3 regions of the Pantoea sp. PA1 genome follow, and region 2 is predicted to be linked to each of the others. Evidence: predicted binding sites of a transcription regulator. Region 2 holds the regulator's gene; each other region holds the start of a gene.
What was found. The regulator PhoB, encoded in region 2, activates phosphate uptake and scavenging genes when phosphate is short. The targets are predictions, from matches to a motif close to CTGTCATAAAACTGNCNNAT.

Region 1: opgB (phosphatidylglycerol--membrane-oligosaccharide glycerophosphotransferase) is a predicted target of PhoB. The motif match lies at 3,183-3,202, and genes of this name have one in related genera.
Region 3: pstS (phosphate ABC transporter substrate-binding protein PstS) is a predicted target of PhoB. The motif match lies at 3,019-3,038, and genes of this name have one in related genera.

The regions. Positions count from the first base shown of each region.
Region 1 covers NZ_JBXGEE010000002.1:338,079-345,712, forward strand. Annotated here, with positions in the region: gene AC1V0D_RS12360 (GNAT family N-acetyltransferase) at 9-722, shown strand; gene opgB (phosphatidylglycerol--membrane-oligosaccharide glycerophosphotransferase) at 786-3,077, opposite strand; gene AC1V0D_RS12370 (tautomerase family protein) at 3,301-3,690, opposite strand; gene AC1V0D_RS12375 (LysR family transcriptional regulator) at 3,792-4,709, shown strand; gene AC1V0D_RS12380 (glycosyltransferase family 32 protein) at 4,686-5,699, opposite strand; gene AC1V0D_RS12385 (beta-propeller fold lactonase family protein) at 6,193-7,158, shown strand; gene AC1V0D_RS12390 (histidine phosphatase family protein) at 7,140-7,634, opposite strand, start outside.
Region 2 covers NZ_JBXGEE010000001.1:95,792-103,425, forward strand. Annotated here, with positions in the region: gene AC1V0D_RS00505 (SbcC/MukB-like Walker B domain-containing protein) at 1-3,186, opposite strand, end outside; gene sbcD (exonuclease subunit SbcD) at 3,183-4,379, opposite strand; gene phoB (phosphate response regulator transcription factor PhoB) at 4,577-5,266, shown strand; gene phoR (phosphate regulon sensor histidine kinase PhoR) at 5,281-6,594, shown strand; gene AC1V0D_RS00525 (PstS family phosphate ABC transporter substrate-binding protein) at 6,614-7,534, shown strand.
Region 3 covers NZ_JBXGEE010000006.1:30,356-37,989, forward strand. Annotated here, with positions in the region: gene glmU (bifunctional UDP-N-acetylglucosamine diphosphorylase/glucosamine-1-phosphate N-acetyltransferase GlmU) at 1-995, shown strand, start outside; gene glmS (glutamine--fructose-6-phosphate transaminase (isomerizing)) at 1,149-2,978, shown strand; gene pstS (phosphate ABC transporter substrate-binding protein PstS) at 3,144-4,187, shown strand; gene pstC (phosphate ABC transporter permease PstC) at 4,275-5,237, shown strand; gene pstA (phosphate ABC transporter permease PstA) at 5,234-6,124, shown strand; gene pstB (phosphate ABC transporter ATP-binding protein PstB) at 6,169-6,942, shown strand; gene phoU (phosphate signaling complex protein PhoU) at 6,960-7,634, shown strand, end outside.

The sequences.
Region 1 (7,634 bases), on a different contig from region 2:
GAGGCGATATGTCACAACACTTTAATCACTATGGTCAGCCGGTCGGCCAGCCTTTGCCAGACTGGCAGCCGCGTCCTCTGCCACAACATCAGGTTTTCACCGGTCAGTCGTGTCGGCTGGAGCCCTTCAGCGCCGCGCGGCATGGAGAGGCCCTGTCTGACGCCTGGGCGCTGGCGGAAGATGGGCGCGACTGGACCTATATGTTTATGGGGCCGTTCGATGATCCCCAGGCGTGGCAGGATTATATCCGGCAGCTGGAGGCCAGCCGCGACCCGCTGCATTTCGCAGTGATCGACCTCGCCACCGGAGAGGCGGTGGGCAGCCTGTCGTTAATGCGTATCCAGCCTGAACATGGGGTGATGGAAGTCGGTCATGTCGCTTTTTCGCCCCGTCTGAAGCAGACGCGCATGGCAACAGAGGCGCATTTCCTGCTGATGCAGTACGCCTTTGAAAGCCTGGGTTACCGCCGGTATGAGTGGAAATGCGACAGCTGCAATGCGCCTTCTCGCAGAGCCGCGGCACGCCTCGGTTTTCAGTATGAAGGTGATTTTCGCCAGGCCATTGTTTACAAAGGTCGCTCGCGCGACACCAGCTGGTTTTCGATAATCGATCGCGAGTGGCCGCAGGTGAAAAGCGGGCTGCAGCGCTGGCTGGCGGAGGAGAATTTTACCGCCGATGGTCAGCAGCGTGAGAAGCTGGAAGCGCTGCGCGGCAGGTCCTGACCCGGTGGCGACAAAGTAAGAGGCCTCTGCAAAAACGCAGAGGCCTGAAGAGAAAAGAGGGGATTAAGGCTGGGGCACGATTTTAAGTTCGACCATGCCAATGCCCAGTTTGCGCGGGTCCTGCCCCGTGATATTGCCGGTGTTGCTCAGCTGAGGTTCAGGCGGGGCGATCACCAGCTGGTGGCTGGCGTCCGGGTTATCAAAATGCAGGGTATGGGTCGAGATCGCTTCGCCCAGCGACAGCAGCTGCTGTTGATTGCCCACGCGAACCGGAATCGGCCGGTGCACATTCGCGCCGTAAGCCCGCGCCGTGATCACCAGATCGAACTTCGCGGGCAGGGCATCAACGTAGTCGATATGCACCTCAGGCGCGAGATTGGCATTTGACCAGCGTCCCCAGCTCTCCGGGCGTGAGATGCCGCTGAAGCTTTTCACACTCAGCGGCGCGCCGGGGATATCAAGCCGGAAGCTGTCAGCGCTGTAGCGGATATTGTTATCTTCGATACGGATCTGCGCCAGATTTTGCTGATAACGTGCATCGCTGATCGGCCCGTCCGGGAACTGCACCCGGCCTTTCCATTGCGGTTTATCGATGTGAGTAACGGACGGTGTGCCGCCGGTTTGCCCCATCGCCACACAGAGATCGCCGGAGAGGGCCAGCGACGGCTGCCAGAGTCGCGCCATTTTAAAACAGCGATCGACCCAGACGAATTTATCGGCTGCCGCGAAATCGGCCAGCTGATAGCGCAGCGGTGCCGAATATTCCCCTTCCGGCATCGGCTCAACGTGTTTGTCGCTGATGCGGAACAGAATCGGCAGCTTAAAAGTGGTCCCGGAGAAGCTGAAGGTATTCTTCGTCTGATCGACGGTGAAGTTCTCCATCTTATTCGGGAAGTTCCAGAGCTGAATGATATCGGGCTTCCAGCTCATGACCTTGCTCTTCATATCGTCAAACTGCGTTGAGAGCGACAGCGAAGAGAGGCTGCTGCGGCCCAGACCTATCGCATTATCGCCGCCGAGAATATCCAGCAGCGTAGCGCCATTATCCAGCGTGCTGCGCTTTGCCTCCAGCAGCTCCGCCTGCGGTTTATCCCCGCGGATCACCATAAAGAGATTGCGACGCGGCTGTTTGATCAGCCAGGGATGTGCAGTGTTGTTCATCGCCAGATGATCGGAACTCACCACGATCACGGTATTTTTAAACCACGGTGACGCTTTGATGCGTTCGATCAGCCGCGCGACGTGCTCCTGTGAACAGGCGACCGCGCTGAAGGACTGGTTAGGTTTTCCCTCAATGCTGTAGCTTCGGCGCTGACAGCTGCGCGAGATAAATCCGTCAGGATGGTGAGTGTCGACGGTCAGCGTAAACAGCGCAAAAGGTTTACCGGCCCGGGAGAGCGCCTGATACTTCTCAAAGACTTCGTCCAGCACCGTATCGTCATAATAGCCCCAGTTATTGCGGTAGCTGGGATCGGCGACGCGGCTTTTCAGCTCCTGCGAACCATAGAGGTTGGCAGGATCGAAGCCGTGCGATTTCAGGAAGACATCCTTACCGGCAAAACGCAGATCGGCACCCTGAATAAACCAGTTCTCATAGCCGGAGTTTTTCAGGATGTCGCCCAGACAGACATTTTGCGGATAGAAGCTGGAGAGTGACGCCGACGCATTGCCGTCAAACGGCGCAAACAGTGGAATGCCGCACTGTGAGGCGACCATACCCGCGATCGTGTAATCGGTGCCCGGCAGCTGTTCGGTCTGGCTGAAATCGATACTCTGCTCTTTCTGACGGCTCAGCTCAGGTGCCAGGCCGGGGAAGGCAATCGGATCAAAATAGGTGCGCTCTAAACTCTCGCCATAGATATAAACCACGTTGAGGCGCGGCTGTTCAATGCGGTTACGCGGCACTTTATAGAAGGTGTCGAAGTCAGAATCGGCCAGCTGGGTATGCGACACGATCAGCGTCGCGACCTGACGAAAGGCGGGGGTGGTCTGCACCGAGCCGATCGCGCAGGCGGCCGCCAGCAGCGACCAGCCCAGATGATGGGGACGTTTACGCCGCCGCAGCACCCAGGAGAGCAGGCAGAACAGCAGAAACAGCACGATGATCAGCCCGATGGCCGGCACCACATATTTACTGACGCCCGCGCCGGTCAGGCTGTTAGTCAGGGTATAGATCACCGCATCGTTAATGCCGTCGCCGGTGAAATAGTTACTGGCGTAGAGGGTGGCGTTCAGCACCACAAATATCACCAGCAGAACAAGAACAAGCACAAACCAGAATCTGTTACGCCCGGCTTTACAGGAATAGATAGCAATAGCAGCCAGAAACAGCACGACTGACACAAATTCGGACAACGGGAAATCCTCTCTCTGCAGGGGGGCGCGGGGCGTCACGCAACCGGCCATCGTCGGGGGATGGTTTTTCGACAATCTATATTGGCTGTCATCGGGCTGCAACATATCCGGCGGATTTGTGCGAGGAAGCGCAGAGGGATTTTGTGTCGTGCCTGCCGGGCGTCCAGCAGACGTGACGGTGGCTGGCGCGCACCGTCAGCAGAGCAGGCGTCCGGGCCGCTTTTCAGAGTTTGCCGGTCAGATACTGCGCTTCGCCGTCGGCAAAACTCCAGTCGCCTTTGTCATTGGTGATAAAGCTGATCATCAGATCGTTGCCCTGCACGCCACAATGCTCACGCAGTTCGCGCGCCAGCTCCGCCATAAACCGCTGTTTCTGTTCGCTGCTGCGCGGGCTGGTAAAGACCCGCACCATCACCAGATTATCGCTGCGGCTGAATCCCAGCCCGGTGTCCTGAAACACCATCTGATAGCGTTTGTTTTCATGAACAATCTGGTAGCGATCCCGTTCCGGCACGTTAAAGGCGGTCAGCACGGCCCGGTGCGCGGCATCCAGTAATGTACGCAGCTCAGATTCTGAACGACCCTCAATAACATCAAATTGCAGCAGTGGCATAGCGGTTTCTCCTGAGAAATAAGAGGCCTATGGTGACGGCTTTATCCGGCGGGAAAAAGCGCGTAGCCTGAAATGATTATTCATTATTGTGAACAATGCTGATGAAAGAGATGAAGACGGATACCCTGTGGGAGCATCTGCACTGGCTGACGGTACTGGCAGAGCAGGGCAGTTTCACCCGCGCGGCAGCGCGGCTGGATGTCAGCAAAGCGGCGATGAGCCAGAAGATCAAAGAGCTGGAGGAGAGAGCGGGTCTGATGCTGGTGCAGCGCACCACGCGCAGCGTGCGGCTTACCTCCGCTGGTGAGAAGCTGGTGGAGGAGCTGCGCGAGCCTTTTGCCCGCATCGAACAGAGTTTTTTCAGCGTGCGGGATACCGCCGGGCCGGTGCGGGGTCTGGTGCGCATCACCGCACCCGTGGCGTTTGCCCGCCAGCAACTGGTGCCGCTTATCGGCGAGTTTCTGCGCGACTATCCGCAGGTGCGCCTGCAGCTGGATGTGACGGATCGCCTTGTCTCGCTGAGCAGCGAGGGGTTTGATCTGGCGATTCGCCACTGTGACACGCTGCCGGAAACGCACGTGGCGCTGCCACTGTGCGACACGCAGACCGTGCTGGTGGCCTCGCCAGCCTATCTCAGGGCGCAGGGGGTGCCGGAGAGGCCGCAGGCACTGGCGCAGCACAACTGCCTTTACTACCCGCGCGGCGTCGAGTCACCGCGCTGGCGGTTTGTCGCGCCGGGGGAGAGCGAAACGGTTCAGGTGCAGATTCAGGGCAGTTTTGCCACCAACAACAGTGAGTCGATCCGCGATGCGGCCCTGCAGGGTCTGGGCATTGCCATGCTGCCCGACTTCAGCGCCCGTGAGGCGCTGTCAGCGGGATCGTTACAGTGGGTGTTGCCGGAGTGGCAGCCGGTCGGCGCTTTTGCCGCCCGCCTGTGGATCGTGCGACCCTGGGCGGCACAGGTGCCGCGCGCGGTCACCACCTTTACACACTGGTTACGCGCCCGCTTTAACCACTGAGGGCAGTGCCAGTCCCGGCGAACGGGTATGCATCATCTCCCCAATCAGGCTGCTGCGGTTATAGAGGCCGATACGCAGATTGAAGTCGAGATGCAGCCGCTCATTGCCGGTTAACTTAATAATCGGTGGCGGCGTCTGGGGACGCTGCTGAAACAGCACTGACTGCGCAAAGGCGCTGCTGCTGTCGGCGTGCAGGCGCTGATAATACCAGGCACTGGCTTCACCTTTACGCAGATAGAGATTGGCCCGCCGGTATTCACGCATCGCCACCTGCTGCGCCAGTGAGAGCAGCTGACGGGACGGGTTATCCATATTCTGCACAAGCAGCGGAAAGTCATCGCGCTTCTGCAGCTCATGAAAATAGTTGCGGATGCCGACATTTTTAACCGGCGCCAGCTGTTTCAGCCATTCACGGATAAAAGGGTTCTGCGCCGGGGCGGCCAGAAACCAGCTTTCAATGACCGGCGCAAGCAGGTTCAGCGTTGACTGCTCGCGGTAGTAGCCGATCAGATCCAGTGACCGCGCCTCGTGAACGCGATGCACCCAGGCGAGATCCTCGAACAGCAGGGTGCTGCAATCAATGCCGATGCCGCCGTAACGGTGAAGCAGTTCCAGCCGGATGATCTCACTTTTATGCGCCAGCGTCAGATCGGCTGAGATAAACCGGAGGTCGGGCAGCCATTGCGACAGGGTGCGCTGTGTCACCAGATAAACCTGGTGATCGGGATTATCCCGCCGTATTTTGCTGATATTGAGCGCCATTGAGGCAGGCAGCTGTTCATTATGCCAGACCATCCAGACAATCTTTGGAATCTCCGGCAGATCTTTCTGCTGAGCGATTAAAACGACATTATCTTCCTGACCCGGATCATATTCCGGCGCCCGACAGAGTCTTTGCTGTTTTTTATTCCATAACATCTGGCTGCTGAACGATATTCTTTTCCAGTTGCGCCAGATTTTATGCGCTGGACGTTGGCGATGTGCAGTCATGATATACCTGTTATTTTTATTTTCCCGTCATAGTGCAGACTCTGCCTGTTCGCATGGGGCGGAAACAGGCGGCATTACAGACTGGCTGCAACCCCGATGCGTGCGGGAATTATTGAAAGGGTTTCCCTGGTGGCGACGCAGTGCCTGAGCGCGCGGTAGTTTCCTCACGGCTATCTGGAATTGCACTGCACCTTTTTAATAAAACATTATTTACTGATTAGCTATGCCTTTTTTTGACTTTAGGATAAAACGGAATCAGGCCGGGCATGAAATAAAAATAAACCCATGGCCGTAATTAATCATTTATTTCATCCCGGTACGCGCCGTTATTAAGGAATATCTGAATCGCAAGACCGTGGCGCTTACGGGAGTGCGGGAGCGGGCGTGATTGCGCTTAATGTGTGACGTAAGCCCGGCTCATCAATCCGCCGAATCAGACAGCCTGAAGCGCATTGTCTACGCTTAAGAAGAACTTACTGAGAAAGGAGCGCACATGCAGAGTGAATCATGGGGTTTGCTGGCGGTCGATAAGCGGGGCAATCGCGTCCTGTTTCTTAATCCGGAGACGTTCGCGGTTGAGCGGGAACTGAACGCCTTTCCACCGCGCCCGCATGAACTCCTGATGCTGGCCCCCTGGGGTAAAGCCTATGTGCCGGTCTATGGCGACGGCGTGCATGGCGACAATCCCCATCCGGGTCATAAAGTGGCGGTCATTGATTTAGCGCGTCGGACGATCAGCGGCTTTATCGATCTCTCGCCGCTGCGGGCACCCCACAGCGGTCAGCTGGGGCGCGACGGTAAAGTCTACCTCTGCTGTGAGGAGAGCGCCGCCGTGGCGGTGATCGATCCACAGAGTGACAAGGTCGAAAAAGTTATCCCGATCCCTTCGCACAATGCGCATCGCCTGACGCTCTCTCCCAGCGGCCGCAAGCTCTTCACTGATAACGAAGAGGATGCCACCATCACGGTGGTGGATCTGTGTGAGGCAGAGGGGCGGGTCATCGACACCATTCTGCTGCCTGGCCCGATTGCCGGTATCGCGGCCTCACCGAAACACCCTTATCTGGTCGCCAGCGCGGCTGACGCGCCGCTGCTCTATGTGATCGATCGGCAAAGCCACCGCATCCGTCAGCGCCTGACGCTGCCGGGCCATCAGCAGCCCTGCCAGGTGGTGCGCTTCAGCGACGATGGCGAACAGCTGGTGGCCATAGGGGATCAGGAACCCCTGGTCACGCTGTTTGACGATTTGCTGAATCCGCTGGGTGACATCGCGGTGGGTAACATGCCGATGGATGGCTGTTTTACCCCCGACAAAAAGCAGCTGCTGATTGCCAATCAGGATGATGGCACGCTGAGCGTGATCGATCTGGCGCAGCGTAAAGTGATTGCCACGCCGCGCGTGGGAACGGGGTGTGAAGTGCTGGGCTATTTTTCGCTCGCTCAGATAAACGGGCGATGATAGATCGCGGAACTCCAGTGGCGGCTGCTGGCATGCTTCTCCGCCTGCCAGCCCCGTTTACGTAATTCCCGGGCAATCATCTTATTCATGATGCCGTGGCCCAGCAGCAGCACGGTGCCCTGAGCGGAGTACCCGATTAACTTTTCTGCGGCCGCTGCGGCGCGCTGGCGCGCATGAGGCAGCGACTCCGCATCACCCGCATATCCGCAGAACCAGAGCAGCCGCAGCAGCGCCAGCCAGCAGAGGATCGGCAGCTGCATCGCGCCCATTCGCAGTATCGGCACGGCAACTTCGCTGAACAGAGCATTCACCTCATGCGGCTGCAGACCAAGCTGACTCAGGGAGGACTGCGCGCGGGGCAGGGGACTGCAGACAACAACCGCCGCCTGACGGGCAATGTGGACAGTGCGCGGCGGCGGCCCGTCACTGACCTGTGACCGATCGTAGGCTTCGCACCAGTCTGCCAGCGCCTGCAC
Region 2 (7,634 bases):
GTTGAGCAGGCTCCACTGCGCCAGCGCCACCCCATCCTGTTCTATCTGTGTCATCAGACTCTGCTGCCGGGCACGCAGGCTCGCGTCGCTGTGCAGCTGCTGCTGAATCTGACCCTGCTGGCTGGCGTTGTCGCGCAGCGCCAGTCGTAACTGCTCCAGCTGCTGCGCCAGCGCCTCGGCAGATTCCGGCATCGCGTCGGGCTTTGCCTGCTGATGGGTGCTGAGCCGCTGACGCAGATCCGCCCGTCGCGCCTGCTGCTGCTGGTACTGCTGATCGAGCTGCTGCAGCTGCTGGCGCAGTTGCAGCGCAGTCTGCTCATCCAGCAGCGCCGCGCGCAGGCTGGCTTCATCGGCAAATCCGGCGCGCGCCAGTGCCTGCTGCAGTGTGCTTTCCGCCTCTGCCAGTTTGCTGCTGAGGGTCTGACGCTGATTTTCCAGCCCCGCCAGCTCACCCTGCAGGCGACTGACCTCGGACTGCGCCTGTTGCAGCGCGGTGAGTTGCTGTGCCAGCTGTTCATCAGCGTGCTGAACGCGGGCCTGCAGCTGCTGACGGGCGAGGGTGACCTCGCGATCGCCAAACAGCGCCAGACGCTGCTGACGCATTTCGCTGAGCTGCGCCTGGCTCTGCTGCTGCTGCTGCTGACGAGTCGTGAGCTGCTGCTGTTCCTGTTCAGCCTGCTGCTGCAGGGCAGTGAGCTGGGTTTCCCCTTTCAACAGCTGTGGCTGCAGGTTAGCGAGCAACTGCTCACTCTCCTGCCAGCGCTGCCAGCGCCGCTGTTGCTCCGCCAGCCACGCAGCGCGATCGGCGGCAGCGGGCAGGGCAAGATGGTGTGCGCTGAACTGCTGCTCCAGACGGCTCTGCAACTGCTCCCAGGCCTGCTGTTCCTGCTGCTGACGCTGTTGCAGCACATCCAGCGCCTGTAGCAGGCTGGTCAGCGACTGCTGCGCCAGCTGTTCGGCCTGCTGCTGCTGCTGCCAGGCCTGTAGCTGCTGAAGATGGTGATCTTTCGCAGCCTGAAGGGCCTGGCTTGCGGCTTCCTGAGCCTGTCGCTGCTGCTCAAGCTGACTTTCACGGTCGCTTTGCTGCTGCTGCCACGTGGCTAAGGCCTCGCGATCGGCAAGCGGGAAAGTAAGTGCCAGCTCACCGCTCAGAACCTGCCATTGCTGCTCAAGCTGCTCAAGCTGTTGCTGCATCCCGGCGATTTCCTCGCGCAGCGTCTGCTGCTGTACCGCAGACTGCTTCAGCTGTTCGTTTTTTGCCGTGCCCGCTTCGCGCAGTGCCTCGGTTTGTTGTTGCAGCGCAGCCCGGCGCTGCTGGTTAGCACTGACTTCCAGTGTGCTGTAGGCCCCGACGGCGGGATGGGTGCAGGAGCCGCACAGCGGACAGGGCTGATCGGCGGTGAGCCGGGCGCGGTAGTCGCTGAGATCGACAATCTGCTGCTCCAGCGCGCAGATTTTTTCCACATCGTCCAGCTGCTGTTTTTCGCGTTTCCACGTCTCACGCAGCGTCTGCAATTCCGCTTGGCTCTGCTGATGCGCTTTTTCCAGCGCGTGTAGCCTTTGCTGGCGCTGGTCCAGCTGCTGGTGCAGCGGCTGCCACTGCGTTGAGAGCAGCAGCAGTTGCTGACGCGCCGGACGGCTGCTCTGCAACTGGCTTAACGCCTGACGCACTGCAGCAGGCGGATGCTGCTCCTGAAGCGAAGTTAGTGCTTGCTCCGCCTGCGACAGCGCCTGGCGGGCCTGTTGCTCCGCCTGCTGGCGCGGCAGTGCCTGTCGGGCCTGCTGCTGCTGTTCCGCCTGCTGCGTGGCGATCTGCTGCTGCTGCTGATTGCGCTGTTGCGTCAGTCCCGCCAGCGTCGCTTCACGCTGTGCCAGCAGGGCAAAGTTTTCCTGCCACAGCGGCAGCGAAGCACCCCAGTGCGCCAGATCGGTCAACTGCTCACGTAACTGATGCTGTTCAGCCATCGCCTGCTTCAGGCGGGTCATCTGACGGGTCTGCTCCGCCAGGGTTGCCTGAGTCTGATCAAGATGCTGTTGCTGACGGGCGTTTTCCTGCTGCTGCTCCTCATTGTGCTGCTGCAGGGCGCTGATGCGCTGATCCAGCGGCAACACCTGTTCCGTCAGCAGGGTCTCCTGCTGCTGCTGTTCCTGCTGTGCCTGCTGGCGGGCAAGCTGAGTGGCCGCATAGCGCTGCTGATGCTGCTGATGCTGGCTCTGCGCCTGCTGCTGCTGATCCGTGAGCTGCTGACAGCGATGCGAGACCTGCTGCTGCTCGGTACGCAGGGCGTCGCGCTGCTGCAGCGCGCCCCGCAGTTTTTCAGCCGGTTCGCTGCGTGCCAGCCGCTGGCGATCGGGCTCAGCGGCCTGTAAGGCCGCGCTGGCCTGCTGCAACGCCGCCTCCGCCTGCTCACTCTCCCGCTGTAGCTGCTGTGCCTGTTGCTGCCACTGCTGTTGCTGTTGCGCCTGCTGATAGCGGCTGCTGAGCTGCTGTTCCGCCTGGTCCAGCCCGGTCAGCTGCTGTTGCAGCGCCTCGCGCGCCTCACTCTCCAGCAGGGTCATCGCGCCCGCCTGGCTGCGCAGCAGGTCCAGCTGGGTTTTCGCCTCTTTGTGGCGCTCATAAATGGCGGCTGAGATCAGGCCGTAGATTTCGGTGCCGGTCAGCTCTTCGAGAAGTTCGGCGCGTTCACTGGCTCTGGCATTGAGAAACGCGGCGAACTGGCCCTGAGAGAGCATCATCGAGCGGGTGAAGCGTTCAAAATCGAGCCCGGAGAGGGTTTCCGTCAGCTTCAGCTTGTCACCCACCTTATCGGCCACGATGGTGTTGTCGGCGCAGCGTGCCAGCTCAACGCGCGGGGCCTGCAGCTTGCCGTCGGCGGCACCGCGCGCGCGGTTCTGACTCCAGAAGGCGCGCCAGGCTTCACCCTTAATCTCAAACTCTACCTCAGCCAGACATTCCGCGCAGTCGCGGGTCATCAGCGGGTTCTGGCTCTGGGAGATCGCGCCCAGGCGCGGCGTCTGGTGGTAGAGCGCCAGGCAGATGGCATCCAGCAGGGTGGTTTTCCCGGCACCGGTGGCACCGGTAATGGCGAACAGGCCGTTGCTGGCAAAAGGTTCGGCGCGGAAATCGATAAACCATTCACCGCGCAGGGCATTCAGATTTTTAAAACGTAGCGTAAGGATCTTCATTGGGTCTCTTCCATGGCGGCCAGCGTCTGACGAAACAGGGTGGTCATCTGATCGATCTGCTCCGCCTCTAAGCCCTCATCCAGCGCCAGCCGGCGGGCGAAGACCTCTTCCACCTTCAGCTCGCTCAGGGTTTCATTGTCGAGCCGCGCCAGGCTCTGCTGCCGCTGTTCACGGCTGCGGCGCAATAGCAGCACCTCGACGGGGAGCGTGGCGGTCAGCGTTTCCACCTGCCGTTGCAGATCGCTGAGGTACTCCTGGGTCGTGACTTCGATATCGAGCCAGATCGGTTTCTCCGGCTGCTGCCCGCTGAAGGTGTTTAACTGTTCAGCAATCTGCGCCAGCGATCCTTTCAGCGCCTGCATCGGCTGAGTCTGCGGCACCACCAGCGGGGTGACCGCCTGCAGGCCGCTGGCCGTCAGCTCCAGCAGGAAGACGCTTTTTTCACTGCTCAGCTCATCAAAACTCAGTGGGATCGGTGAGCCGCTGTAGCGGATATGCTCGCTGCCGGCGACGCGCTGCGCGCGATGAATATGGCCCAGCGCAATGTAGTCGGCGGCGGGAAAGGCGCTGGCCGGGAAGGCGTCCAGCGTGCCGATATAGATGTCACGCACCGAATCGCTCTGGCTGACGCCGACGGTGGTGAGATGGCCGGTGGCGATCATCGGCAGCGCATGGCCCAGTGCCTGTGCTGCGGCGAAACGCTGCTGATAGTGGTGAGCGATCGCCTCCAGCAGCGAGGTCTGCTTGTCGCGTCCCGACTGACCCGCCCGGCTGCGCAGGATGTCGCGCGGCCGCAGGTAGGGAATCGCACAAAGCAGCGCCCCCGGTTCACCCTGACGGGTGTTGAGCAGCAGCACATCATCGTCCTGTGGGGTGGCGATCACCCGGGTATTGAGACAGGCGAGCAGCTCGCGCGACTCATTCAGCGTCGCCACGGAGTCGTGGTTGCCCGCCAGCACTATCAGCTGACAGCCGCTGGGCTGCAGCGCCACCACAAAACGGTTGAACATTTCGCGCGCGTAGCTGGGCGGCGTGCCGGTATCAAACAGATCGCCCGCGATAATCAGCGCATCCACCTGATGCTGTTCAATCTGGATCAACAGCCAGTCGAGAAACGCCTGATGTTCGGCCGCCCGGCTTTTGTTGTAGAAGAACTGCCCCAGATGCCAGTCCGCAGTGTGAATAATGCGCATGATGAGTCCCTGCCGTTGTGATTCGCCCGGCGATTATACTGGCTCTGCGGCCAAAGCAAAAAAGAGTCGCTGCACTGTCATAATTGATTACCTATGTGGTTACAGGCAGGTTATGTTTTTCATAAAAGTGTCACAAATCTGACGCATAATGGCGCCGCGAATCTCAGTGACAGCCGTCATAATCAGCAGGAGAAATAATGGCTAAGCGCATTTTGGTTGTGGAGGATGAAGCCCCCATCCGTGAAATGTTGTGTTTTGTTCTGGAGCAGAACGACTATCAGCCAATCGAGGCGGAAGATTATGACAGCGCCGTGGCCAGGCTGATCGAACCCTGGCCCGATCTGATTCTGCTGGACTGGATGTTACCGGGCGGCAGCGGCATTCAGTTTATCAAACACCTGAAGCGTGAGGCGATGACGCGCGACATTCCGGTCATGATGCTGACCGCCCGTGGCGAAGAGGAAGATCGGGTGCGCGGGCTGGAAGTGGGCGCGGATGACTACATTACCAAGCCTTTTTCCCCCAAAGAGCTGATGGCGCGCATTAAAGCGGTGATGCGCCGTATTTCACCAATGGCGGTGGAAGAGGTGATCGAGATGCAGGGGCTGAGTCTGGACCCCTCGTCGCATCGCGTGATGTCCGAAACCACGCCGCTGGAGATGGGCCCGACCGAATATAAGCTGCTGCACTTCTTTATGACGCACCCGGAGCGCGTTTACAGCCGCGAACAGCTGCTGAACCACGTCTGGGGCACCAATGTGTATGTAGAAGATCGCACCGTTGATGTTCACATCCGCCGTTTACGTAAAGCGCTGGAGATCTCCGGCCACGATCGCATGGTACAAACCGTTCGCGGAACAGGGTATCGTTTCTCTGCCCGCTACTGAACGGAGCCTTTACCGTGCTGGAACGCCTCTCCTGGAAGAGATTACTGACAGAACTGCTGCTGGCCTGTCTGCCCGCGCTGCTGCCGGGCCTGCTGTTTGGCGGGCTGGCCTGGTGGCTGCTGCTGAGCGTGCTGCTGGTGCTGCTGTGGCATTTTCATAATCTGATGCGGCTGTCACACTGGCTGTGGCTCGACCGCACCATGACGCCCCCTGCCGGGCGTGCCAGCTGGGAGCCGCTCTTCTATGGGCTTTACCAGATGCAGCTGCGCAACCGGCGGCGGCGGCGCGAACTGGGCAATCTGATCAAGCGTTTCCGCAGCGGTGCCGAATCGCTGCCGGATGCAGTGATCCTCACCACCGAAGAGGGCACCATTTTCTGGTGCAACGGACTGGCGCAGCAGCACCTTGGCCTGCGCTGGCCGGAAGACAATGGCCAGAATATCCTCAACCTGCTGCGTTACCCCGAATTCTCCCGCTATCTTCGCCAGCGCGATTTTGATAAACCCCTGACGCTGGTGCTGAACAATAAACTGCACATGGAATTTCGCGTCATGCCCTACAGTGAAGGGCAGTGGCTGCTGGTGGCGCGCGATGTGACGCAGATGCATCAGCTGGAAGGGGCGCGCCGCAACTTCTTTGCCAATGTCAGTCATGAGCTGCGCACCCCGCTCACGGTGCTGCAGGGCTATCTGGAGATGATGAACGACTCAGTGATGAGCGAACCTTCGCGCAGCAAAGCGCTCCACACCATGTCGGAGCAGACGCACCGCATGGACAGCCTGGTTAAGCAACTGCTGACGCTGTCGCGCATCGAAGCGGCCCCGGCGATCGACCTGAAAGAGAAGGTCGATGTGCCGGTGATGCTGAAACTGCTGCAGCATGAAGCCGCGACGCTGAGCGGCGGCCGCCACGACATCCATTTCCACACCGATCCCCATCTGAAAGTGTTCGGCAACGATGAACAGCTGCGCAGCGCCATCTCCAATCTGGTTTACAACGCGGTGAACCACACGCCAGAGGGCACGCGGATCGATATCAGCTGGCTGCGCGGCAGACAGGGCGCGATTTTCCGGGTCTGTGACAACGGGCCGGGGATCACGCCGGAACACATCCCGCGGCTGACCGAGCGCTTCTACCGGGTCGACAAGGCGCGCTCACGCGCCACCGGTGGCAGCGGGCTGGGGCTGGCGATTGTGAAACATGCCCTGAGCCACCACAACGCGCGGCTCGATATCACCAGCGTGCCGCATAAGGAGACCTGCTTTACCTTTACGCTGCCGGCAAGGTTGATTGTCAGCAGCGTGATGCAGGAGAATGCCGTTCATTAACCGCTGCCGGAACTCTGCCATGCGCCTGCTTCTTCTCTTCCTTATAACGCTGCTGCCGTGTCTGGCGCTGGCTCAGCCCGGCACGCTCGCCGGCAATCTCAGCAGTGTCGGGTCTGATACGCTGGGCTATCTGATGACCCTCTGGAGCGAGGATTTCAGCCGTCAGGCTCCGGGCGTTAACGTGCAGGTGCAGGCCTCCGGCTCCTCTACGGCCCCGACCGCGCTGGCGGCGGGGGCGGCGCAACTCGGCCCGATGAGCCGCCCGATGCAGGCGGATGAACGCCAGGCGTTTGAAGCGCGCTACGGCTACCCGCCGCTGGCGGTGCCGGTGGCCATGGATGCGCTGGTCGTCGTGGTCAACCAGCGTAATCCGCTGCAGCAGATTGCGCCCTCGCAGCTTGATGCCCTCTTTTCAGTGACCCGCCTGTGCGGTGCACACAGTATGCCGCGGTTCTGGGGCGATCTTGGCTTAACCGGCGCTGAGTGGCGTAAACGGCCGATTCAGCGCTATGGCCGCAACTCCGCCTCCGGCACCTGGGGTTTCTTCAAGCAGCAGGCGCTCTGCAAGGGCGATTTTCGCCGCGACGTGGCGGAGTTTCCCGGCTCGGCTGCGGTGGTGCAGGCGGTAGCCGGGAACCCGCGCAGTATTGGCTATGCCAGTTTTGGCTTTCATCTCAGCGGCGTCAAAATGCTGGCGGTGAAGAACGATCAGGGGCAGGCGATTGCCCCGGATGCGGAAGCTATCCGCAGTGGCCGCTATCCCTGGGCGCGTCCGCTCTATCTCTATGTCAATAAAGCGCCCGGTAAGCCGCTGCCGCCGCTGGTGGCCGCGTTTCTGCAGCAGGTGCTTTCCGCGCAGGGACAGCGTCGGGTCAGTGAGGCGGGCTACCTGCCGCTCTCTGACGCGCAGATGGCGCAGGCGCGTGCAGCCCTGCAGTAATCCTCTAAGTTGAATTTTTTTCATCATCGCTGAATTTTCTTCAGTTGCAGACTGAGGCCACTCATGTCACTCTGCATTCAGACATATAGCCATCCAGATG
Region 3 (7,634 bases), on a different contig from region 2:
TCGGGTTACTCACCGTAGTGCTGGACGACCCCACCGGATACGGGCGCATTGTGCGTGAGAACGGCACCATCACCGGCATCATCGAACAGAAAGATGCCAGCCCTTCACAGCTTGCCATTACCGAAATCAACACCGGTATTCTTATCGCCAACGGCGGCGATTTAAAACGCTGGCTGGCGCAGCTCACCAACAATAATGCGCAGGGCGAATATTACATCACCGACATTATTGCGCTGGCGCATCAGGAAGGGCGGACGATCAATGCCGTTCATCCGGCGCGTATCAGTGAAACCGACGGAGTGAACAACCGGCTGCAGCTGGCGACCTTAGAACGCACTTATCAGGCGGAACAGGCGGAAAAACTGCTGCTGGCGGGCGTGATGCTCCGCGATCCGGCCCGTTTTGACCTGCGCGGAACGCTGACGCATGGGCGGGATGTGGAGATCGACACCAACGTCATTATTGAAGGTCAGGTGACGCTGGGCGCACGCGTGAAAATCGGTGCGGGCTGCATCATCAGAAACAGCGTAATCGGCGACGATTGCGAAATCAGCCCCTATAGCGTGATCGAGGATGCCACCCTCGCGACCGCCGTCACCGTCGGGCCGTTTGCCCGTCTGCGTCCCGGCAGCGATCTGGCGCACGCCGCCCACGTGGGTAACTTCGTCGAAATGAAAAAAGCGCGTCTGGGCAAAGGATCGAAAGCGGGTCACCTCTCCTATCTCGGCGATGCGGAGATCGGCGACAACGTGAATATCGGTGCAGGCACCATCACCTGTAACTATGACGGCGCGAACAAATTCAAAACCGTGATTGGCGATGACGTCTTTGTGGGCTCAGATACCCAGCTGGTGGCCCCGGTCAGCGTGGCGGCAGGCGCTACCATTGCGGCAGGCACCACCATCATGAAGGATGTGACCGAAGCCGGTCTGGTCTACAACCGCAAAGAGCAGAATCACAAAGCGGACTGGCAGCGTCCGGTGAAGAAAAAATAAATTTTTAACGGCCCGCTTTATGCGGGCCGGTACAGTGCAGTGCCAAAACTATAATCCCCACTCTCTACAAGGCTCGGGGAACCGGCAAAGCCGGATATCAGGTCGCATGACAACGAAAGTGGCGAAAAGCCATGTAGTCAGGAAAACATCATTATGTGTGGAATTGTTGGTGCAGTAGCACAGCGCGATATCGCAGAGATTCTGCTGGAAGGTCTGCGTCGTCTTGAATATCGCGGATATGATTCGGCCGGTCTGGCCGTGGTCGATCGTCAGGGGCACGTTACGCGCCTGCGGCGTTTAGGGAAGGTGCAGAAACTGGCGGAAGCTGCTGAACAGCAGCCGCTGATTGGGGGCACCGGCATCGCGCACACGCGCTGGGCAACCCATGGCGAGCCGTCGGAAGCGAATGCGCATCCGCACGTCTCAGAACATATCATCATCGTGCACAACGGCATTATCGAAAACCATGAGCCGCTGCGCGCGGAGCTGATCGAACGCGGCTACGTTTTTGTTTCTGAAACCGACACGGAAGTGGTGGCGCATCTGGTTCACTGGGAGCAGAAGCAGGGTGGATCGCTGCGTGACGTGGTGCTGCGCGTGATCCCGCAGCTGCGCGGTGCCTATGGCATGGTCATCATGGACAGCCGCGATCCTTCACGGCTGGTGGCGGCCCGTTCCGGCAGCCCGCTGGTCATCGGTCGCGGCGTGGGTGAAAACTTTATCGCCTCCGATCAGCTGGCGCTGCTGCCGGTTACCCGTCGCTTCATCTATCTGGAAGAGGGCGATATCGCCGAGATCAGCCGCCGCGACGTGACGGTAATCGATCGGGAAGGCAACAGCGTGACGCGCGCCGAGATTGAGTCGAACCTGCAATATGATGCCGGTGACAAAGGCATTTACCGTCACTACATGCAGAAAGAGATCTATGAACAGCCGATGGCGCTGAAAAGTACCCTGAGCGGTCGCTTCAGCCAGGGGCAGGTGGATCTCAGCGAGCTGGGTGCGGGTGCCGAGGCGCTGCTGAGCCAGGTCGAGCATATCCAGATTATCGCCTGCGGTACCTCCTATAACTCTGGCATGGTGTCACGCTACTGGTTTGAGTCGCTGGCCAACATCCCCTGTGATGTTGAGATCGCCTCGGAGTTCCGCTACCGCAAGTCAGCGGTGCGCAAAAACAGCCTGCTGATCACCCTGTCGCAGTCGGGCGAGACCGCCGACACCCTGGCGGCGCTGCGCCTCTCGAAAGAGCTGGGCTACCTGGGATCGCTGGCGGTCTGCAACGTGGCCGGTTCGTCACTGGTGCGCGAGTCGGACCTGGCGCTGATGACCAAAGCGGGCACTGAAATCGGCGTCGCGTCGACCAAGGCGTTCACCACGCAGCTCGCCGTCCTGTTGATGCTGGTGGCGAAACTGGGCCGTCTGAAAGGGATGTCCGCCGACACCGAGCATGAGATCGTGCACGCGCTGCAGGCGCTGCCCAGCCGGATTGAGCAGATGCTGGCGCAGGATAAGCTGATTGAGAATCTGGCCGAAGGCTTCTCTGACAAGCATCACGCGCTGTTCCTGGGACGTGGCGATCAGTATCCGATCGCTATGGAAGGGGCGCTGAAGCTCAAAGAGATCTCCTACATCCATGCGGAAGCTTACGCCGCTGGCGAACTGAAGCATGGCCCGCTGGCGCTGATTGATGCCGATATGCCGGTCATCGTTGTGGCACCCAACAACGAACTGCTGGAGAAGCTCAAATCCAACATCGAAGAAGTGCGCGCCCGTGGCGGCCTGCTCTATGTCTTTGCCGACCAGGATGCCGGCTTCAGCGACAGTGACGGGATGAAGATTATCCCGCTGCCGCATGTCGAAGAGGTGATTGCGCCGATCTTCTACACCGTGCCGTTGCAGTTACTCTCCTATCACGTCGCCCTGATCAAAGGCACCGACGTCGACCAGCCCCGTAACCTGGCCAAATCGGTTACCGTGGAATAATCAGGTGGGCCCCAGAGTGGGCCCACTTCATTTTTGCGCACTGTCATATAACTGTCATATTTCGTACATTTCACTGTCATCAAACTGTCCTATTTTCCCTCCTGCAGCAATCACTGACTCTTACTAAAACGGCCCCGAGCCTGACTTTTCTCCCCTGGAGGGAACATGACACTGATGCGTAGCACCGTAGCCCGAATTCTTGCCACCACCTTCGCCGTCAGCGCGGTATCTGCTTTTGCGGCCACCGATCTCACGGGCGCTGGCGGGACATTCCCGGCACCGGTTTATGCCAAGTGGGCAGCAGAATATCAGCAAGCCACCGGTAGCAAAATTAACTACCAGGGCATCGGTTCATCCGGTGGTGTCAAACAGATCATCGCCAAAACCGTGGATTTCGGTGCGTCCGATGCGCCTATGAAAGAGGAAGATCTGCAGAAAAATGGCCTGTTCCAGTTCCCGACCGTCATCGGTGGCGTGGTACTGGCGGTTAACCTGCCAGGCATCAAGTCAGGCCAGCTGACGCTGGATGGCAAAACCGTCGGTGATATCTACCTTGGCACCATCAAAAAATGGAACGACCCGGCGATTGCCAGACTTAACCCGGGCGTAAAACTGCCAGAGACCAACATCAACGTGGTACGCCGCGCGGATGGTTCAGGCACCTCGTTCGTCTTCACCAGCTATCTGGCGAAGGTGAACCCGGAGTGGAACAGCAAAATCGGTAAAGGGAACACCGTTAACTGGCCGGTCGGTCTGGGCGGGAAAGGCAACGACGGTGTCGCCGCCTTTGTTCAGCGTCTGCCGGGTTCAATCGGCTACGTGGAATATGCCTACGCCAAACAGAATAACCTGACCTACACCAAACTGATGGATGCCGATGGCAAAGCGGTCGCGCCAAGCGAAACCAGCTTCAGCAATGCTGCGAAAGGCGCTGACTGGAGCAAATCATTTGCCCAGGACCTGACCTTCCAGAAGGGCGCAGATGCCTGGCCTATCTCCTCCACCACCTTCATTCTGATCTACAAAGATCAGGCGAATGCGGCCAAAGGCGCTGAAGTGCTGAAGTTCTTCGACTGGGCTTACAAAAGCGGCGGCAAAACCGCTACCGCGCTGGATTATGCTGCGCTGCCTGCGAGCGTAACCGAACAGATCCGTGCCGCCTGGAAAGCCAATATCAAAGACAGTTCTGGTAAAGCGCTTTATCAGTAATTGACCGACCCTGACCGGACTACCGTCCGGTCAGACCCAACGGGCGGCGTCATGCCGCCCCGATAACCTCTGAAGACTGAGACTTCTATGGCTGCAACGAAGCCGGCTTTCAAAGCCCCAGGCAAACAGGGTGACAAAATTTTCGGTGCACTGGTCCGGCTGGCTGCGCTGATTGTCCTGTTACTGATGGGCGGCATTATCGTCTCCCTGATCATCTCCTCGTGGCCCAGCATCCAGAAGTTTGGTTTCGCCTTTTTGTGGACCAAAACCTGGGATGCGCCCAATGAAGAATTTGGTGCTCTGGTGCCGATCTACGGCACGCTGGTGACCTCCCTTATCGCGCTGATTATCGCCGTGCCGGTCAGTTTTGGTATCGCGCTGTTCCTGACTGAACTCGCACCCGGCTGGCTGCGTCGTCCGCTGGGCACCGCTATTGAGCTGCTGGCGGCGATTCCGAGCATCGTTTATGGCATGTGGGGCCTGTTTGTTTTCGCCCCGCTGTTTGCCGAATATTTTCAGACGCCGGTCAACGACGTCATGTCAGGCATTCCGATTGTCGGCGCGCTCTTCTCCGGCCCCGCTTTCGGTATCGGTATTCTCGCGGCGGGGGTGATTCTGGCCATCATGATCATCCCTTACATCGCCTCCGTGATGCGCGACGTCTTTGAGCAGACGCCGGTCATGATGAAAGAGTCCGCCTACGGCATCGGCTGCACCACCTGGGAAGTGATCTGGCGCATCGTCCTGCCGTTTACCAAAAATGGCGTGATTGGCGGCATCATGCTGGGACTGGGTCGTGCACTGGGTGAGACCATGGCGGTCACCTTTATTATCGGCAACACCTACCAGCTCGACAGTCCGTCGCTGTTTATGCCGGGTAACAGCATTACCTCGGCGCTGGCCAACGAGTTTGCGGAGGCGGAGTCGGGTGTGCATGTTGCCGCGCTGATGGAGCTGGGGCTGATCCTGTTTGTGATTACCTTTATCGTTCTGGCGATTTCCAAGCTGATGATTATGCGTCTGGCGAAAAGTGAAGGAGCGCGCTCATGACCACGATTGAAATTCAGGCGCGTGCCGAACTGGACGCTTCACGCCGTAAAATGCAGTCCTGGCGCAGCACCAAAAATAAGATCGCGCTGACGCTGTCGCTGCTGACCATGGCGTTTGGCCTGTTCTGGCTGGTGTGGATCCTCTTTACCACGGTTTCCCGCGGCGTGGATGGCCTCTCCTGGTCCCTGTTTACCGAATCGACCCCGCCACCGAACACCGCGGGCGGCGGGCTGGCGAATGCCCTGGCCGGGAGTGGATTACTGATTTTCTGGTCAACCTTCTTTGGCACGCCGCTGGGGATTCTGGCCGGTATCTATCTGGCGGAATATGGGCGCAAGTCGGCCCTGTCAGAGGTGATCCGCTTCATTAACGACATTCTGCTGTCGGCACCGTCGATTGTGGTCGGCCTGTTCGTCTACACCCTTGTGGTGTCGCAGATGCAGCACTTCTCCGGCTGGGCCGGGGTGATAGCGCTGGCGCTGCTGCAGGTGCCGATTGTGATCCGTACCACCGAAAACATGCTGCGTCTGGTGCCAGACAGCATGCGTGAAGCGGCTTACGCCCTGGGCACGCCGAAGTGGAAGATGATCTCGGCCATCACCCTGAAGGCGTCCGTCTCCGGCATCATCACTGGCGTGCTGCTGGCCATCGCCCGCATCGCCGGGGAAACGGCACCGCTGCTGTTTACCGCGCTCTCGAATCAGTTCTGGAGCACGGACATGATGCAGCCGCTGGCCAACCTGCCGGTCACCATCTTTAAGTTCGCCATGAGCCCGTTCGCCGAATGGCAGAGCCTGGCCTGGGCGGGCGTGCTGATTATTACCCTGTGCGTGCTGCTGCTGAACATTGTCGCGCGGGTGATTTTCGCCAAAGGCAAACACGGTTAACTTCCGGCGCGGCCCGCTGCGGCGCCGTATAAGAGAGATGAATGATGAGTATCGCGACGGCATCAGCCGATAAAATTCAGGTCCGTAATCTGAACTTCTATTACGGTAAGTTTCATGCGCTGAAGAACATCAACCTGGATATCGCTAAGAATCAGGTGACGGCATTTATCGGGCCATCGGGCTGCGGTAAATCGACCCTGCTGCGTACCTTTAACAAAATGTACTCCCTCTATCCTGAGCAGCGGGCCGAAGGGGACATTCTGCTGGATGGCGAAAATATTCTGACGGCCCAGCAGGATATTGCGCTGCTGCGCGCCCGCGTCGGCATGGTCTTTCAGAAGCCGACCCCGTTCCCGATGTCGATCTATGACAACATCGCCTTTGGCGTGCGCCTGTTTGAAAAGCTGTCACGTGCCGATATGGATGAGCGCGTGCAGTGGGCGCTGACCAAAGCGGCACTGTGGAATGAAACCAAAGACAAGCTGCATCAGAGCGGTTACAGTCTCTCCGGCGGTCAGCAGCAGCGTCTCTGCATTGCGCGCGGCATCGCGATTCGCCCGGAAGTGTTACTGCTCGATGAGCCCTGCTCGGCGCTGGACCCGATCTCGACGGGGCGTATCGAGGAGCTGATCACCGAGCTGAAACAGGACTACACCGTGGTGATCGTGACGCACAACATGCAGCAGGCGGCACGTTGCTCTGACCATACGGCCTTTATGTATCTGGGCGAGCTGATTGAGTTCAGCGACACCGACACGCTGTTTACCAAACCGGCGCAGAAGCAGACTGAAGACTACATTACCGGCCGCTACGGCTGATCTGACAGGAGATCGACATGGATAATCTGAATCTGAACAAACACATCTCCGGTCAGTTCAATGCCGAGCTGGAGCATATCCGCACTCAGGTGATGATCATGGGCGGGATGGTCGAGCAGCAGCTGACCGACGCGATTACCGCGATGCACAACCTGGACGGCGAGCTGGCGCAGCGGGTGATCGACGGTGACCAGAAGGTCAACATGATGGAGGTGGAGATTGATGAAGCCTGCGTGCGCATCATCGCCAAACGTCAGCCAACCGCAATCGATCTGCGGCTGGTGATGGCGATCATCAAAACCATCTCTGAGCTGGAGCGCATTGGTGACGTGGCAGAGAAGATCAGCCGCACGGCGCTGGAGAAGTTTGGTCAGCAGCATCTGCCGCTGCTGGTCAGCCTGGAGTCGCTGGGCCGCCACACCGTACAGATGCTGCATGATGTGCTGGACGCCTTTGCCCGCATGGATCTCAATGAGGCGATCACTATCTACCGTGAAGATAAAAAGGTGGATAAAGAGTATGAGGGCATTGTGCGTCAGCTGATGACCTACATGATGGAAGATCCCCGCACCATTCCCAGCGTGCTGACGGCGCTGTTCTGCGCCCGTGCGATTGAGCGCATCGGCGATCGCTGCCAGAACATCTGCGAAATCATCTTCTATTTCGTCAAAGGTCAGGATTTCCGCCACGTT